One region of the Mycobacterium sp. 050134 genome, then DNA from elsewhere that is predicted to be linked to it. Evidence: predicted binding sites of a transcription regulator. Region 1 holds the regulator's gene; the other holds the start of a gene.

Region 1 (9,251 bases):
ACGGCGCACTCCAACAACCCCGAGCTGATCGCCGACTTCACGCCGTGGATCTCCGAGATCCAGGTGCCCGGAAGCGCATCCAACCTGCTCGAATTCCGGATGGCCCAGCACGGACACGAGGTCGTCGGGTTTACGGTCCACGTCCCCCACTACCTGACCCAGACCGACTACCCCGCCGCCGCCCACGCGTTACTCGAGCAGGTGGCGAAGACCGGATCGCTGGAGCTGCCCCTAGCGGCCCTATCGGAGGCGGCCACCGCGATCCGCGGCCGCATCGACGAACAGGTCCAGGCGAGCGCAGAAGTCGCCCAAGTGGTGGCCGCACTCGAGCGACAGTACGATGCCTTCATCGACGCTCAGGAGAACAGATCTTTGCTAACACGCGACGAAGATCTGCCTAGCGGCGACGAGCTTGGTGCGGAGTTCGAGCGATTCTTGGCCCAGCAGGCGGAGAAGAAGTTCGACGACGAGGACCAGGCATAAATTGGCGCAGGAGCTTTGCCAGATCGTTGTTAGATTTAATGCCATGGCCATGGCCCGGCCCCACACCCGACTAACTAGACCCGACTAAAAAGGTGCGCAAGATGACCGAGCGGAAGAGCAAAGCCAACCTCCGCCCGGTGCGCGAGGTGACCGCGCCCTCGCTGGAGTTCCGAACCATCCACGGTTACAAGCGGGCCTACCGGATCGCCGGCTCCGGCCCCGCGATCTTGATGATCCACGGCATCGGGGACAACTCGACCACGTGGAACGCCGTGCAGGCCAAGCTCGCTCAGCGCTTCACCGTCATCGCCCCGGACCTCCTGGGCCACGGGCGGTCGGACAAGCCCCGCGCCGACTATTCGATCGCCGCCTACGCGAACGGGATGCGGGACCTGCTCAGCGTCCTGGACATCGAGCGCGCGACCATCATCGGCCATTCCCTCGGCGGCGGCGTGGCGATGCAATTCGCCTACCAGTTCCCGCACCTCGTCGAGCGGCTGATTCTGGTCGGCGCCGGCGGCGTCACCAAGGACGTGAACTTCGTGCTGCGCTGCGCTTCGCTGCCGATGGGCAGCGAGGCCCTCGCGCTGTTGCGCCTGCCCCTGGTGCTACCGGCTGTTCAGGCCTTCGGGCGGGTGCTGGGCACCATGTTGGGCAGCTCCGGGCTGGGCCGCGACCTGCCCAACATGCTCCGCATCCTCGACGACCTGCCCGAACCGACGGCCTCGGCGGCCTTCAGCCGGACGTTACGGGCAGTGGTGGACTGGCGCGGGCAAATCGTCACGATGCTGGACCGCTGCTACCTGACCGAGGCCATCCCGGTGCAGATCGTCTGGGGCGCCAAAGACTCGGTGGTCCCGGTCCAGCACGCCTGGATGGCGCACGCCGCGATGCCGGGCTCCCGGCTCGAAATCTTCGAGGGCTCCGGCCATTTCCCGTTCCACGACGATCCCGCCCGATTCATCGACGTCGTGCAGCGTTTCATCGACACCACCCAGCCCGCCGAATACAACCAGGGCGCCCTGCGCGAACTGCTGCGCACCGGGGGCGGCGAGCAGACCGTAACCGGACCGGCCCCCACCCGCGTCGCCGTCCTGAACGCCATGGGGTCCGACGAGCGCAGCGCCACCTGAGGTTCGGCACCGGAGCCGCCAGTCGATCGGCGGTCAGTCCCGTCGGTGCAGCACCGCGGCGAGGTGGTCCTGCAACGGTTTGCCGACGGCTGCCATCCGGACGGTATACGACAGCTCGTCGCCGTCGACGCGGAAGGAACGGCTCAGCGCGGTCACCTCTTTGGCGGTGGGAGTCAGCCCGATCGAGGTGGTCGACAGCTCCATGTCGACGCGGCCGCCGGTGGCGGAACACGTGCCGACCTCGATCTCGGTGATGCCGCTCGGGTGGGCCAGGACCAGTTCGACGTGGCCGGGCCGCGGTACGCGGAGGTACCCGGTCTCGGCGTGCAATGGCTTGCCGTCGCCCGGCGCCCGGGTCTTTTGTCCGTACGCCAGGAACGGCTTCCCGACGTGGGAGAACGCGACTTCCTCGAGATAGTCGAACGGCTGGATCGTCGGATACTTGCCTGTCCCCCGACCGGTCCAGGTGCCCAGCAGGGGCGCCAGCGGCACGAGGTCCGGATGCAAGTCCATGGGCATGCAGAAAACCCTAGCCGTGACGGTGTCGGGCCCGGTCAGCTCGGGGTGGCTACCTTGCGGTGCGCGCGGAGCGCCTCGATCTCGCGCTCGAAGTCTTCGGCGGACGAGAAGGAGCGGTATACCGACGCGAACCGCAGGTACGCCACCTCGTCCAGATCGCGCAGCGGCCCGAGGATCGCCAGGCCGACCTCGTGGCTGGGGATCTCCGGCGACCCGGCGGCACGCACGGTGTCCTCGACCTGCTGGGCCAGCAGGTTCAGGGCGTCGTCGTCGACCTGCCGGCCTTGGCACGCCCGTCGCACGCCTCTGATGACCTTCTCCCTGCTGAAGGGCTCGGTGACTCCGCTGCGCTTGACTACGGCCAGCACGGCGGTCTCAACGGTGGTGAAACGGCGCCCGCACTCGGGGCACGACCGGCGGCGCCGGATGGCCTGGCCCTCATCGGTTTCGCGCGAGTCGATGACCCGGGAATCGGGGTGGCGGCAGAAGGGACAGTGCATCACCGCTCCTTCGCCGCGCTGTCAACCGGATATCGCAGTTCCCGAGCGTACCCGCGCCCGGCCATGGACGGCCATGCATGGCCAACGCAACCGCACACCGGGTGCACCCGCCAGGACGAGGACCGAGGCGCGTTGGCGCGAGCCGGTTTTCACCGCGCGGGCGCGATGCCGTCAACCGACCGGCGCGATCAGGGTCTGGCCCGCGACCAGCGTCGGCGAGCCCAAATCATTGAGTTCCCGGATGCGCTGCACCACCTGGCGTGCCGGCGCGTCCGGCGCCACCCGGTGAGCGAGGTCCTCGAGCGACTCCCCGCCCTCGACCCGCACGACGGCGAGCCGGTCGGGTACGGGGGCCGCCGCGGCCGGGGAGCTGCCGTTCAGGGCCTCCCCCACGTTGGCGACCAAACCCAGCCACAGCGTGATCAGCCCGGCCACCACCGCCAGCCCGACGGTGGTCGCCAGCGTGACGGGCCGCCTGCGGTGCGGCGCGGCCGATACCCGAACACCCGTGCCGTAGTAGCGCGGCGCCGCGGCGGCGGGCCTCGATGGGCCGGGCCGGCGGGAGTGAGCCAACCCCTCCCGGCCGTAACGCGCGCCCTCCACCGGCCCGTTGACCGGGCGCCGCATGCTGCTGGTGCGCGGCGAGAGTGTGTGGGTGATGGTCATCTCAGGTCCTCCGGTCAACTAATTCTCGCTCGTGTGTTCGACACTATATCGCTCGTGTGTTCGATAGCCGAACATGTGAGCGAAGTGTGTCGGACGAGCAGAACGCTAGATCACTCCACCGACAAGTTCGTCGGTCACTATCACTGGCATGGAGTTGAAGTACCCGGTATGCCGAAGAGTTACACCGTTGTGATTCCGGTGCGTGCGGGTCGTTTTTTGCGGAGGGATCGGCCACGACACGCCAGTCGAACACATGTTTGATTCTTCGTGGCCGGGCGGTTAACCTCAGTCCCATGAGCGACAGCAACGACACCTCGTCCGCGGCGGGCGGCCGTGCGCCGTCTCACGATTCCTCGCTGACCGAACGTCAGCGCACCATTCTGAATGTCATTCGCGCGTCGGTGACCAGCCGCGGCTACCCGCCGAGCATCCGGGAGATCGGCGACGCGGTCGGCCTCACTTCCACCTCGTCGGTGGCCCACCAGCTGCGGACGCTGGAGCGGAAGGGCTATTTACGCCGCGACCCGAACCGGCCGCGGGCCGTCGACGTCCGCGGCGCCGACGACGAGGTGGCGGCGCCGGCCACCGAGGTCGCCGGTTCGGACGCACTGCCGGAACCGACGTTCGTCCCCGTCCTCGGGCGCATCGCGGCGGGTGGCCCGATTCTCGCCGAGGAGGCCGTCGAAGACGTCTTCCCGCTGCCGCGTGAGTTGGTTGGCGAGGGCACGCTGTTCCTACTCAGGGTGGTCGGCGACTCGATGGTGGAGGCCGCGATCTGCGACGGCGACTGGGTGGTCGTGCGACAGCAGAACGTCGCCGACAACGGCGATATCGTCGCGGCCATGCTCGACGGCGAGGCCACCGTGAAGACGTTCAGGCGCGCGGGCGGCCAGGTGTGGCTGATGCCGCACAATCCGGCGTTCGATCCGATTCCGGGCAACGACGCGACCGTGCTCGGCAAGGTCGTGACGGTCATTCGCAAGATCTGACGCCGGGGCCGCTGCCCAGCGCACCATCCGTCAGTCGGCCTTAATGAACCCGTTGGCCCGCGCGACGTCCTCGTTGGCCAACCAAATCTCGGCGAGGGTGTCGTGGTAGAGGGCGCTACCGGGCGTGTAGTACAGCCCGACGCTGGCGTTGGCCTTGATCGGATACCCGTCCGGCGGCTGGTAGGGGTCGTCCAACGGCAGATGGATCGCCGGCCGACCGGCTGGGGCCAGATTGGCGCCGACGGGCCAGGCGGCCACGCCGTCGGCGTCGTCGGGCTCGATGGCGGCGTGCCGTCCGGTGGTCGGCTCGCCGCCCGCCCCGGCGGAAAGGTTTATTGCGTCTTCCGGGGTGACGTCACCGAACATCCCGGCGACGGACGCGGCCGCCTCGGGCGCGGCCGCCTCGGGCGTCACTACCTCGGCGTCGGCGTGTATGCCGGCGGCGTCCGGGTACACCCAGTCGCCCGCCTCGTCCACCCCAGCCGCGTGATCGTCCGGCGCGGTCTCCAGGGCGACGCCGGCGTATACGGCGGGCGGGTAGCCGCCCTCGGCGGTGTCGGCCTCGACGTGGTCCCGGTCGTCGACCTGGAGGTAGCCGGCCTCGGGGTAGGCCTGGGCCAGGTCGGCGTCCGAGACGATCGGGATGGAGTCGGTGTCGGGTTCCTCGGCGCCCGCGCCGAATCCGTCCCCGAAGCGGTCATATCCCGCCGCGTCCGGGACGGCACCCGCGACCGCGACGGCACCGCCGCGGCGCCAGCTGACTCGTGACGCGGGCCCCGCCGGTTCGTGCATTTCCGCCGGGTGAACGTCGACGGGCGGGTAGTGCTCGCCGGAGACGTCGGCGTCCTCGTACCCCCAGTGCTGGTCGGGGGCGGTGTCATAGCCCACGTCCTCGGGCCGCTGCTCGTAGGGCGCGACGCCCTGGGCGGCGCGGCGACGGCGCCACCCGAACGCGACGAGCCCCGACAACACGATCAGCACCAGCACCGGGACCGCCGCCAGCAGCCACCACCAATGCCAGGTGAACTTCTTGGCGTGGGCCGGCGGGGCGGCCGCCCCACTCGGCTGGTTCTGCCCGGGCACCTGCAGACCGGTCAGCAGCGGCGCCAGGTTGGCCGGATCGGTGCTGAAGGTGTTTTTCGACCGGTTCCACGAGATCTTGCCGCCGGCGAACTGCTGCGAGATCACGTCGCCGTCGAGCGACTGGTCGCCGACCGGCGCGCCCAGTTTGCCGGCCGCGCCGCGCAGCTTGTCCCACGCGACCTTCATCGCCCCGCGGACGACGAACGCACCGTGGTCGGAGGTCCAGAAGATCACCGGCTTGTCAGCCGCCGAAAACGTGCAGACGCGACTGGCGGGTCCGATGCCGCCGTCGGACTCGTTGCCCACCGGGAAACCCAGGTCGCTGCCTACCGGCCCGCCCAGGGACTCGTACTTGGCCAGGATGTCGCTCTCGACGGCGTTGGCGCCGGTCGCTGGACTGAAGAACACCTTGCCGCCGGCGAAGTTCTGAGCGATTCCGTCGCCCCCGATGGGGTAATGCCCGCCCTGCTTCGCGCCCAGCGGACCGGTGGTTCCGCCCGCCGCGCGCCAAGCCATGTTGATGGCCGCCGTCGGATCGATCGGGACCTGCAGGCCTTTGAGCTGGTCACCCAGGCTCGCCGGCTCTGTGGTGAACTGCTTGGTCTGCCGGTTCCACGAGACCTGCCCGCCGCTGAACTTCTGCGAGGTGACCTCGCCGCCATAGGTCTCGTCGCCGACCGGAGCGCCGAGCACCCCACCGGAGCTGCCGAGCTTGTCCCAGGCGGCGTTCATCGCGCCGCGCACAACGAAGGCGCCGTGGTCGGAGGTCCAGAAGATCACCGGCTTGTCGCTCGCCGAAAAGGTCGCGACCCGGCTGTCCGGGCCCGCGAGGCCAGGCACTTCGTTGATGGTCGGGAACCCCAGATCGCTGCCGGCCGGGCCGCCGAGCGACTCGTACTTGTCCAGGATCGGCCCGAAGACGAACTTCGCGCCGGTGTCTGTGGTGTAGAACATCTTGCCGCCGTCGAAGTCCAGCGCGAAGCCGTCTGCGACCGGGTAGACGTCGCCCTTCCGCGCGCCGAGCGGTGAGGTGTCGCCGCCGGCCTTCTCCCAGGCGGCCATGATGGCGGCCTCGGCGTCACCGATCGGCGATGCCAGAGCCACGGGCGCCAGCAATCCGGCGGCGAGCGCCGTGGTCACCAAACCGACCAGCGCGCTCCCGACCAGCCTGCGCATGTGCCCTCTATGCCCTTTCACCAAGCCTCCCAGCCGACGGATGCGGCCTTCCGATGCGGCCGTGCCCGTTCCGTGCAGACCCGGCGAGCGGGTCGTCTCCCCCAACGGAAATCGATCCCTACACGACCCGCATCGCCGCCGGGCTCGCATAACTTTGCCTTTGACGACGAGAAATGCGAAGTCAAATGACAAATAGTACAAAAACGGATACCGCGCCGATGTCGAAATGATGCACGGTCGCGCCCGAATCGCGGCCGACCGTGTGCGCGCCGATTCGATTCGGTTATCGCGCCGGCAGCCGACAACGGCGGTTTCCGCCTCACCGCCGGGCCGCCGGCAGACCAGTGGGCGGTGCGAATGTTCGCGCGACAATGCTCGAGCACGCGATCGGCGTGCGCAAACCACATGCGCAGACGGTACGTGAATACTCTTACCGGGCAGGCGACAACCCGGCCCAAGGGTGTTGAATGCGGCGCAAAGCTCGCCGGATCAGACGCCCAGACTGCGGCCGATGATCTCCTTCATGATCTCGGTCGTGCCGCCATAGATGGTCTGCACACGCGCATCCAGATACGCCCTAGCAACAGGGTATTCGCGCATGTAGCCGTATCCGCCGTGCAGCTGCAGACACCGGTCGATCAGGTACACCTGCTTTTCGGTGCTGTACCACTTGGCCATCGCGGCCTGCTCGGCCGTCAGCTTCTCGTCCAAGTGCAACCGGATGAATTCGTCGACCATCATGCGGACCACGGTGGCCTCGGTCGCCAACTCGGCGAGCACGAAGCGACTGTTCTGAAAACTCCCGATCGGCTTGCGAAACGCCTTGCGTTCCTTGGCGTATTGCAAGGTCGCCTCGAGCACGTGCTCCATGGCCGCGGCCGCCATGATGGCGATCGAGATGCGCTCCTGCGGCAGGTTCTGCATGAGGTAGATGAACCCCATGCCCTCCTGGCCGAGCAGGTTCTCGGCCGGAACCTTGACATCGGTGAACGAGAGTTCGGCCGTGTCCTGGGCATCGAGGCCGATCTTGTCCAGATGGCGCCCGCGTTCAAAGCCTTCCATGCCGCGCTCGACCGCGAGCAGCGAAAACCCTTGCGCCCCTTTGTCCGGATCGGTCTGCGCGACGACGATCACGAGGTCGGCGTTGATCCCATTGGTAATGAACGTCTTTGCTCCGTTGAGCACGTAATGGTCACCCTGCTTGACCGCGCGCGTCTTGATGCCCTGCAGGTCGCTACCGGTTCCAGGCTCGGTCATGGCAATCGCGGTGATCAGCTCGCCGGTGCAGAACTTGGGCAGCCAGCGCTGCTTCTGCTCCTCGGTGGCCAGGGCCAGCAGGTAGGGCGCCACGATGTCATTGTGCAAGCTGAAACCGATTCCGCTGTAACGCCCGGCGGTGGTTTCCTCGGTGATGATCGCGTTGTACCGGAAGTCGGGGTTGCCCCCGCCGCCGTATTCATCCGGCACCGCCATGCCGAGGAAGCCCTGCTTACCGGCCTCGAGCCACACGCCGCGGTCGACAATCTTCGCCTTCTCCCATTCGTCGTGGTACGGCGCGACGTGGCGATCGAGGAACGCCCGGTACGACTCACGGAAGAGTTCGTGCTCGGGCTCGAAAAGAGTGCGCTGGTACTTGACGGCACTGCTCATGGCTGACCTCCGGCGGAAGTGGACTCTGCGGCCCAACATATACCAACCGGGCGGTTGGTCGGCGGGCAGCGGGCCCGCGCGCGTCAGTGTGCGGAGAACTGCTGCAAGTTCACGGCCAGCGCCACCGGAACCAGCGCCTTGATCCGCGTGCCGGCGGCGCTGTGCTCCTCCTGCTGCACGCGCCCGTCGGCGTGCAGGCGTGCCACCAAGTCCCCCCGGTCGTACGGAATCATGACGTCCACGGCGGCGTCGCCGGGGACCACGAGCTCGGACATCCGCCGGCGCAGCATCTCGATCCCGTCGCCGGTGCGCGCGGAGACGAACACCGCGTCCGGCAGCGCGTGCCGAAGCTTGGCCAGCGCCAGATCACTCGCGGCATCGACCTTGTTGACCACGAGCAGTTCGGGCGGCGGGTCCCCCTTGTGGTCCGCGATGACGTCGGAGATCACCTGGCGCACCGCGTTGATCTGGGCCAGCGGGTTCGTGTCCGACCCGTCGACCACGTGCACCAGCAGATCGGCGTCGACGACCTCCTCCAGCGTGGAGCGGAACGCCTCGACCAGCTGAGTCGGCAGGTGGCGGACGAAACCGACGGTGTCGGTGAGCACGCAGGGCCGGCCGTCACAGAATTCCGCGCGCCGGGTCGTGGGTTCCAGGGTGGCGAACAGGGCATCCTGGACCAGCACCCCGGCGCCCGTCAGCGCGTTGAGCAGGCTGGACTTGCCGGCGTTGGTGTAACCGACGATCGCGACCGACGGCGCGTCGCTGTTCAGCCGACGGCTGCGCTGGGTGTCGCGGACCTGCTTCATATCCCTGATGTCGCGGCGCAGCTTGGACATCCGCTCGCGGATGCGGCGGCGGTCCGTCTCGATCTTCGTCTCACCGGGACCGCGCAGGCCCACTCCCCCGCCGCTGCCACCGGCGCGACCGCCGGCCTGCCGTGACATGGACTCACCCCAACCGCGCAGCCGCGGCAGCATGTACTCCATCTGCGCCAGCGATACCTGCGCCTTGCCCTCGCGGCTGGTGGCGTGCTGGGCGAAGATGTCGAG
Region 2 (9,251 bases), on a different contig from region 1:
GCGCGCAGACCGGACGTGTCGACCAGCGAACGCAGGAACGCGCCGTAGTCGTCGAGCACATCGCGGTCGGTGACGGTCCCCGGTTCTCCCCGATATTGCTCGACCCCGGCGATCACGTCGTCACTGATGGTGCGCAGGCCGCTCTCGGCGCCGACGGGCTTGGCCCCGGCCCGGCACAGCTTGATCCCGTTGTAGGCCGCCGGGTTGTGGCTCGCGGTGAACATCGCGCCCGGGCAGCCCAGCAACCCCGACGCGAAGTACAGCTCGTCGGTGGACGCCAGCCCGATCCGCACGACGTCGAGGCCCTGTCTTGTCACCCCGGCGGCGAACGCGGCGGCCAGCGTCGGCGAGCTGTCGCGCATGTCGTGGCCGATCACCACCTGCGCGGCGCCCTCGCCGCGCATCAGCTTGGCGAACGCGGCGCCCAGGTCGGTGACGAGCGGCTCGTCGAGCTCTGCGCCGACCAGCCCGCGCACGTCATACGCCTTGACGACACGGTGGACGATCGCGGCGGGCCGAGACATACGTGGGGCCTCCTGACGCCTGGGATCCTTAATCTCTTGGCAGTCAGCCTATCGGCCCGCGGAAAACACGCGGAGCGTCAGTCGGCAGGATCGGGCAGCACGCGCAGATGCCCGCGGCGGCGTCCCGAGCGGTGCTCGGGCGGCGCGAGCACGCCGCCGCTCGGCGCGGCGGCGTGGGCGCCGGTGGCGTGCAGGCGTGGATCGGCGAAGCCTTCGAAACTTTTGAGCGGCGAGCCCGTGCCGCCATGGGCAACGGCCCGTTCGACGGGGGCGCCTTCGCGCACCGCGTCCGCCAGCGCGACGAGGTCGTCCTCGTCGGGATTGCTGGGGATCGGCAGCGGGCCGGCGTGCCGCACCAGATCCCACCCTCGGGGAGCGGTGATCCGGCCGGCGTGGCCGACGCACAGGTCCCACGAATGGGGCTCGCGCGCGGTGGCGAGTGGGCCCACGACCGCCGTCGAGTCCGAGTAGACGAACGTCAAGGTCGCCACGGCGTAGTGCGGACACCCGGGCCGGCAACAGCGACGAGGAACGTTCACGCCGAAAGGCTATCGTGCGCAAACGCCGCCGAAGCGCCGGACACGCGCATCTGTTCGACCGGCGATGTGCAACCGTTACCATCGGCGCGTGGGCGATTCGCGCAGCTCTCCCCGGGGGGATCGATCGGCCTTCGGCCGGCCGGCGGAGTTCAGGTCGTCCCGGAGGCGCCGAGAGATGCGCGGCCCACTGCTTCCGCCGACCGTGCCGGGATGGCGCAGCCGCGCGGAGCGTTTCGACATGGCGGTGCTCGAAGCCTACGAACCCATCGAGCGCGATTGGCGGGACCGGCTGACCGAACTCGACGTGGCGGTGGATGAGATCCCGCGGATCGCGGCGAAGGATCCCAATAGCGTGCAGTGGCCGCCCGAGGTCGTCGCCGACGGGCCGATCGCCCTGGCGCGGCTGATCCCGGCGGGCGTTGATGTCCGAGGGAACTCCACCCGGGCACGAATTGTGTTGTTCCGCAAGCCAATCGAGCGGCGGGCTAAGGACACCGTCGAACTCGGCGACTTGCTGCACGAGATATTGGTGGCGCAGGTGGCCATTTACCTGGACGTCGACCCTTCGGTCATCGACCCAACGATCGACGACGACTGAACGCTCTTCCGCGGGCGCGTGTCAGATGATGCCGCGCTTGAGGCGCCGACGCTCGCGCTCGGAGAGCCCGCCCCAGATGCCGAAGCGCTCGTCGTGCTCGAGGGCGTACTCGAGGCATTCGTGGCGCACCTCGCAGCCCAGGCAAATCTTCTTGGCCTCGCGGGTGGACCCGCCCTTCTCGGGAAAGAAAGCCTCGGGATCTGTTTGCGCGCACAGGGCGCGGTCCTGCCATTGGTCGGCGGGTACCGACTCCAGCTCGGGCTCGAAATCGGCTGGGACATCAGGGACCACCGTCAAGTGCGGTCGAGAAAGCGCGACGGGCGCTGGGCCCATGGTCGTCAGGGGTGTGTTTGCCATCACACCCCGAAGGTGCTCGTAAGACATGCGGTCGTCCGCCTCCTCAGGTGGGTGGAGAGAGTGAGTTGAGTCGCTCTGTTCTGATGTACAGACAATTCGAACAAGTGATCGAATCTCGGCCTGCGACACCGGAATCGGCCGGCCAACCGGGAAATGACACTGCTGTGATTAGACACGGGTTGACCTGCCGGGTCAAGCTCTTCAGCGCATTTCCATATCATCTCGTGATCGATTTTCGGCGTTTCCGTTGTTTTACAACTTCGGCGTGTCCCTCACACCGGCCGCGTGCCCTCGCGACGTTGCCGGAACGGCCCACCGCTCGGTGTGGCCGAGCGGTGGCGAACGGTACTCTCATCCGGTGTGAAGGTCACTGTTCTGGTCGGCGGCGTCGGCGGCGCCCGTTTCCTGCTGGGTGTTCAACAGCTGCTCGGACTGGGGCAGTTCGCCGAGCAGCAGGGTCCAGACACGGTAGCCCACGACCACGAGCTGACAGCAATCGTCAACATCGGCGACGACGCCTGGATACACGGGCTGCGGGTCTGCCCGGATCTGGACACCTGCATGTACACCTTAGGTGGAGGTGTCGATCCACAGCGAGGGTGGGGGCACTGTGACGAAACCTGGCACGCCAAAGAGGAATTGGTGCGCTATGGTGTACAGCCGGATTGGTTCCAGTTGGGCGACCGCGACCTCGGCACCCACCTGGTGCGCACGCAGATGCTCAACGCCGGCTATCCGCTGTCGCAGATCACCGCAGCGCTCTGCGACCGCTGGCAGCCGGGCGCACGGTTGCTGCCGGCAAGCGACGACCGCTGCGAGACGCACGTAGTGATCACTGACCCGGCCGACGGCGGCCGGCGGGCGATCCACTTCCAGGAGTGGTGGGTGCGCTACCGCGCGCAGGTGCCGACTCATAGCTTCGCGTTCGTTGGCGCCGAAAAGGCCAGGGCCACAACCGAAGCGCTGACCGCCATCGCCGAAGCCGATGTGATCATGCTGGCCCCGTCGAACCCGGTGGTGAGCGTCGGGGCCATCCTCGCGGTCCCCGGGATCCGCGGCGCGCTGCGCGCCGCCGCCGCCCCAATCGTGGGCTACTCCCCCATCATCGGCGGAAAGCCGTTGCGTGGCATGGCCGATGAGTGCCTCACGGTCATCGGCGTCGAGTCCACCGCGGAGGCGGTTGGCCGGCACTACGGCGCGCGCCGCGTCACCGGGATCCTGGACTGCTGGTTGGTGCACGAGGGCGACCACGCCGAGATCGAGGGCGTCGCCGTTCGCGCGGTGCCGTTGCTGATGACCGACCCCAAGGCGACGGCCGAGATGGTCAGCGCCGGGCTCGACCTTGCCGGAGTGACGGCGTGACCGGTCCGACGACAGCGCCGGGCAGCGAACACGGTACCGCCGCGGCGATCGAGATCCTGCCCGTGCCTGGGCTGCCCGAATTCCGGCCCGGTGACGACCTGGGCGCGGCCCTCGCCGAGGCCGTGCCGTGGCTGCGCGACGGGGATGTCGTGGTGGTGACCAGCAAGGTGGTGTCCAAGTGCGAGGGCCGGCTGGTCCGGGCGCCGCGCGACGCCGAGGAGCGGGACGCCCTGCGGCGCAAGCTGGTCGCCGATGAGGCGGTGCGGGTGTTGGCCCGCAAGGGTAAGACCCTGATCACCGAGAACCGGCTGGGGCTGATCCAGGCCGCCGCCGGCGTGGACGGATCGAACGTGGACCGCGACGAGCTGGCGCTGCTGCCGGTCGATCCCGATGCGAGCGCCGCGGCGCTGCGCGATGGGCTACGTGAACGGCTGGGCGTGCAGGTGGCCGTAGTCGTCACCGACACGATGGGCCGGGCGTGGCGCAACGGTCAGATCGACGCCGCAGTCGGCGCCGCCGGTTTGGCTGTGCTGCACGGCTATTCGGGGACCGTGGACCGGCACGGCAACGAACTGCTCGTCACCGAAGTGGCGATCGCAGACGAGATCGCGGCGGCCGCCGACCTGGTGAAGGGGAAGTTGACGGGCGTGCCGGTGGCCGTGGTGCGCGGCCTCGCCGTGACCGACGACGGCACCACGGCCCGGCACTTGTCGCGACCCGGCTCCGAGGACCTGTTCTGGCTCGGCACCGCCGAGGCGGTCGACCTGGGCCGCCGGCAGGCCCAGCTGTTGCGCCGTTCGGTGCGCCGGTTCGGCGACGAGCCGGTCCCGCCTGAGCTCATCACGGGCGCGGTCGCCGAGGCCCTGACGGCGCCGGCGCCCCACCACACCCGGCCCGTCCGGTTCGTCTGGCTGCAAAACCCCGCGACCCGCGCCCGGCTGCTGGACCGCATGAAGGACAAGTGGCGCGCCGACCTCGCCGGCGACGGCCGTCCCGCCGACGCCGTGGAACGGCGGGTGGCGCGCGGCCAGATCCTCTACGACGCGCCCGAGGTCGTCATCCCGTTCCTCGTGCCCGACGGCGCCCACGCCTATCCCGACCCGGCGCGCACCGCCGCCGAACACACGATGTTCACCGTCGCGGTAGGAGCCGCCGTGCAGGCCCTGTTGGTCGCCCTGGCGGTGCGCGGGGTGGGCAGCTGCTGGATCGGCTCGACGATCTTCGCCGCCGACCTGGTGCGCGCGGAGCTCGGACTGCCCGCCGATTGGGAGCCGTTGGGCGCCATCGCCATCGGTTACGCCGCCGAACCGGCGGGCCCCCGCGACCCGGCCGGCCCCACCGAACTGCTGATCCGGAAATAGGCATGACGGCGTTCGCGGGCGAAGCGACGGCTTCCACCGGCTGGCGCGGCACGCGCCGCGGGGTCGCCCGAAAAGGAGGCGCGCCCGGTGAGCGTCCGTGACTCGGCGATCTCGCTCCTCACCGGCTGGGCCGCCCCGGGCCCGGCGCAAGATTCGTTGCGGCACGCCGTCCTGGCCTTCGTGCATGCGCGCCCCGATGCCTGCCGCCGAGACTGCGTGCCCGGCCACGTCACCGCGTCGACGCTCGTCCTCGACCACACCGGCACCCGGGTGCTGCTGACTCTGCATCCACGCGTGGGCCGCTGGGTGCAACTCGGTGGGCACTGCGATGACGGGGACCGCGACATCGTCGCCACCGCGCTGCGCGAGGGCACCGAGGAGTCGGGGATCGACGGCCTGCGGATCGACCCGGGATTGGCTGCCGTGCACGTGCACCCCGTCACCTGCTCGCTGGGCGTGCCGACCCGCCACCTGGACCTGCAATTCGTGGCGCACGCGCCGGCCGGGGCGCGGATCGCGATCAGCGACGAGTCGGACGACCTGCGGTGGTGGCCGGCCGGCGCGCTGCCGCCCGGCACCGATCACGCGCTGGAGTATCTGGTGGGCCGGGCGACGCGTCGTTAGGCGCCGAAATCGACGGCAGCGCGGAAAAGTGCGAGTGGGTCACGCGCTAACGCAGATCTCGGCGGTAGCCGCGGCGGGCGAGGGCCTGTTCGGCGCGTCGGATGATGCCGTCGGGTCGGTGCTCGGCGACCACCCGGATCACGACCCACCCGAGGTCCTCCAGCTTCCCCAGCCGGCCGATATCTTTGACGAACTGCCTTCGGTCGGTGCGGTGTTGGTCACCGTCGTACTCGAGGGCGACCTGGTAGTCCTCCCAACCCAAGTCGAGGACACCGATGGTTCGCCACCCATCGTTGACCGATATCTGCGTCACCGGTCTCGGCAGACCGGCGTCGATGAGCAGCAGGCGCAGCCAGCTTTCCTTCGGTGACGCTGCGCCGCCGTCCACCAACGGCAGCACCTCCGCGAGCCGACGCACACCCCGCGCACCGCGGTGCCGCTTCGCCAGTAGCGCAACGTCCTCGAACGAGAATGGCGTTGCCCGCATGAGCGCGTCGAGCCGCGCCAACGCCTGGCCGCGCGGCTGGTGGCGGCCGAGGTCGAACGCGGTGCGCGCCACCGATGTCACGGGTAGCCCGCTGGTAGAGGCGATTTCGTCTGCGTCCAGCGTTTCGTTGCGGACGAGCAGCCCGCGCTGCGGTCGGGCGCTTTTCGCGACGAGTTCGACGGTCGCGTCGGCGTCGACCCATCGCGCGCCATGCAATGCGGAAGCCGCAAGGCCCGCGATTACCGCCCCTCTCCTCGCCCACAGCCAGGCACCGCGGATGCGGTCGTCGAGCGACGGCTCTTCGAACTTTCGGGTGTACACGTCGCGGAAGACCTTTCGGTACCACCGGCGCAGCTCGTATTCGCTCAGTACGCCGGCCGCGATCGCTTCGCTGCCTATCAAGATCTCACCCATGCGGAGATACTGAGCCGCGCCACCGACATGGTCACCGAAATCGACGGCAGCGCGGGAAAGTGCGAGTGGGCGTCGCGGTGGCGTCGATCTCGGCGCCAGAAGGGCGTAAAGCGCCAGAAGGGCGAAGGCGCCAGACCCTACACGTCGCTCGAGTAGCGGATGCCACCGTCGGGAATGGACACGCCCGGCCACACGCGGGCGCCGCGGAGCAGCTCGCAGCGGGCGCCGATATCGGCGCCGTCGCCGATCACGCCGTCCCGGATCAGCGCCCGCGGGCCGATGCGGACGCCGAAGCCGATGATCGAGCGCTCGATCACGCTGCCCGCCTCGACCTTGACGCCATCGAAGATCACCGCGCCGTCCAGCCGGACGCCGGGCCCGATCTCGGCGCCGCGCCCGACGACCGTCCCGCCGATCAGCACCGCCCCGGGCGCCACCGCCGCGCCGTCGTGCACCAGCTGTTCGCCGCGGTGGCCGTGCAGGGCGGGCGACGGGGCGATCCCGCGGACCAGGTCGGCCGATCCGCGCACGAAGTCCTCCGGCGTGCCCATGTCGCGCCAGTACGTGGCGTCGACGTAGCCGCAGATCTTGACGTCGGGGTCGGACAGCAGGGCCGGGAAGACCTCGCGCTCGACCGACACCTCGCGGCCGCACGGGATGCGGTCGATGATCTCGCGCTGGAAGACGTAGCAGCCGGCGTTGATCTGGTCGGTCGGCGGGTCCTGCGTCTTCTCCAGGAAGGCGGTGACGCGGCCGTCTTCGTCGGTGGGCACGCAGCCGAAGGCCCGCGGGTCGCCCACGCGCACGAGGTGCAGCGTGACATCGGCCCGATGGTCCCGGTGGAAGTCCAGCAGCTGGCCCAGGTCGGCGCCGGAGAGCACGTCGCCGTTGAACACCATCACGGTGTCGTGGCGCAGGTGGTCGGCCACGTTGGCGATGCCGCCGCCGGTGCCCAGCGGGCGCTCCTCGGTGACGTATTCGATCTGCAGGCCCAGCTTCGACCCGTCGCCGAACTCGGCCTCGAACACCTGGGCCTGGTACGAGGTGCTCAGGACGACGTGCTCGATGCCGGCCGCGGCGATCCGCGACAGCAGGTGGGTGAGGAACGGCAGGCCGGCCGTGGGCAGCATCGGCTTGGGCGCCGACAGCGTCAGCGGCCGCAGCCTGGTGCCCTTGCCGCCGACCAGGATCACCGCATCGACTTGGTCGGTTGCCAACTCAGTGCCGCCCTTCTGCCAGTTTCTGCCTTTCCGACGCGCGCAGTGCGCTGCGCACCATCAGGCGGGACCGTGCCGCCAGCGAGCCCCGCAGCGTCCAGCGCAGCGGGGCCCGCCACCACCCGGTGTGCCGGTCGGCGAGAAAGAGATAGGTGCTCCGGTGGTGGGCGGCCAGGTGGCTGGCCGGGTCGTCTCCGGTGGAGTGCCCCTTGTGGTGCAATACCTCCGCCGACGGCACGTAGACGTTCTGCCAGCCGGCCCGGCCGAGCCGGTCACCGAGGTCGACGTCCTCCATATACATGAAGTAGCGCTCGTCGAAGCCGCCGATCTGGGCGAAGGCCGACCGGCGCACCAGCAGGCACGACCCGGACAGCCAGCCCACCGGCCGCTCGGTCGGCTCGAGCCGCTCCTGTCGGTATGCCGCGGTCCACGGGTTGCGCTTCCAGACCGGCCCGAGGATGGCGTGCATGCCGCCGCGGACCAGGCTCGGCAGCTGGCGTGCCGACGGGTACACCGACCCGTCGGGGTCGCGGATGAGGGGGCCCAGCGCGCCGGCGCGCGGCCAGCGGCCGGCCGCGTCCAGCAGTGCATCAATGCTGCCGGGGCCCCATTGCACGTCCGGGTTGGCGACGATCACCCAGTCCCCCCCGTCTTCCAGGCCCTGGTCGAGCTGCTCCACCGCACGGTTCACCGCGGTGCCGTATCCAAGGTTGGATCCCGTCTCGAAGAGACGCACGTTGGGATACCGCTCGACCGCCGCCTGCGGCGTCCCGTCGGTGGACCCGTTGTCGGCGAGCAGCACGCTCACCGAGCGGTCGGTGGCCAGCGACAGCGACGCCAGGAACCGCTCCAGGTGTGGGCCCGGCGAGTAGGTCACCGTCACGACCGGCAGGACGTCAGTCACGCGTTGAGGGTAACGGTCGGTTGGATGCGACGTTGACGTCAGATGGCGTGAGTCTCGGTCAGCGCGGCGGTAAGCGCGGTGCGCCAGTCCCTCAGCGGCGTCAGGCCGGCCGCCGCCGACTCGCGGCTGCCCAGCGCGGAATAGGTCGGCCGCGGCGCCGGCCGCGGGAATTGCGCGGTGCTCACCGGGCGCACCCGCGCCGGGTCGGCGCCGCACTGCTCGAAGACCGCGCGGGCCAGGTCGAAGCGGGACACCGCCCCCTCGTTGGCGGCATGCAGGATCGGACCCGGCACGTTCGCGTCGGCGGCCTGCAGCAACGCGACGGCCAGGTCGCCGACGTAGGTGGGCGACCCGACCTGGTCGTCCACGACGTCGACCGGCCCGTCCCCCGCGGCCAGGCGGCGCATGATGGCGACGAAGTCCCGCCCGGTGCCGCCGGTGTAGACCCAGGCCGTGCGCACCACGACCGCCTCGGGTGACGCCTCCACGACGGCCCGTTCGCCGGCGAGCTTGCTCTGCGCGTACACGCCGCGAGCGTCGGTGTCGTCGCTCGGTTCGAAGGGGCGGGGCTCGGCGCCGGCGCCGCTGAACACGAAGTCGGTGGAGACGTGGATCAGCCGGGCCCCGACGCGGTCGCACGCCTTGGCGAGGTGTTCGGGCCCGGTGGCGTTGACGGCGTACGCGGCCGACTGGTCGCTCTCGGCGGCGTCGACGTTCGTGTAGGCCGCGCAGTTGATCACCACGTCACCGCGCTCGATCAGCCGCTCCGCGGCGGCCTGGTCGGTGATGTCCCACTGCGACGAAGTGAACGTTCGCGCATCCCGCCCCTGCTCGGCGGTCAGCTCCGCGAGGCGTCCGCCCAGC

Evidence for each region. The regulator LexA, encoded in region 1, represses DNA repair genes until DNA is damaged. The targets are predictions, from matches to a motif close to CGAACANNTGTTCG.
Region 2: a site for LexA is predicted at 2,116-2,129, ahead of cofD (2-phospho-L-lactate transferase). Genes of this name have one in related genera too.

The regions. Positions count from the first base shown of each region.
Region 1 covers NZ_JAZGLV010000005.1:53,966-63,216, forward strand. Annotated here, with positions in the region: gene SKC42_RS07415 (proteasome assembly chaperone family protein) at 1-483, shown strand, start outside; gene SKC42_RS07420 (alpha/beta fold hydrolase) at 585-1,616, shown strand; gene SKC42_RS07425 (peroxynitrite isomerase) at 1,650-2,135, opposite strand; gene nrdR (transcriptional regulator NrdR) at 2,171-2,635, opposite strand; gene SKC42_RS07435 (LysM peptidoglycan-binding domain-containing protein) at 2,807-3,301, opposite strand; gene lexA (transcriptional repressor LexA) at 3,595-4,290, shown strand; gene SKC42_RS07445 (LGFP repeat-containing protein) at 4,321-6,549, opposite strand; gene SKC42_RS07450 (acyl-CoA dehydrogenase family protein) at 7,039-8,199, opposite strand; gene hflX (GTPase HflX) at 8,283-9,251, opposite strand, start outside.
Region 2 covers NZ_JAZGLV010000022.1:21,167-30,417, forward strand. Annotated here, with positions in the region: gene SKC42_RS22320 (phosphomannomutase/phosphoglucomutase) at 1-524, opposite strand, end outside; gene SKC42_RS22325 (DUF3499 domain-containing protein) at 602-1,063, opposite strand; gene SKC42_RS22330 (metallopeptidase family protein) at 1,239-1,661, shown strand; gene SKC42_RS22335 (WhiB family transcriptional regulator) at 1,683-2,018, opposite strand; gene cofD (2-phospho-L-lactate transferase) at 2,379-3,380, shown strand; gene SKC42_RS22345 (coenzyme F420-0:L-glutamate ligase) at 3,377-4,741, shown strand; gene SKC42_RS22350 (NUDIX hydrolase) at 4,829-5,365, shown strand; gene SKC42_RS22355 (hypothetical protein) at 5,412-6,266, opposite strand; gene SKC42_RS22360 (NDP-sugar synthase) at 6,404-7,483, opposite strand; gene SKC42_RS22365 (glycosyltransferase family 2 protein) at 7,485-8,387, opposite strand; partial or broken gene rfbD (dTDP-4-dehydrorhamnose reductase) at 8,380-9,251, opposite strand, start outside.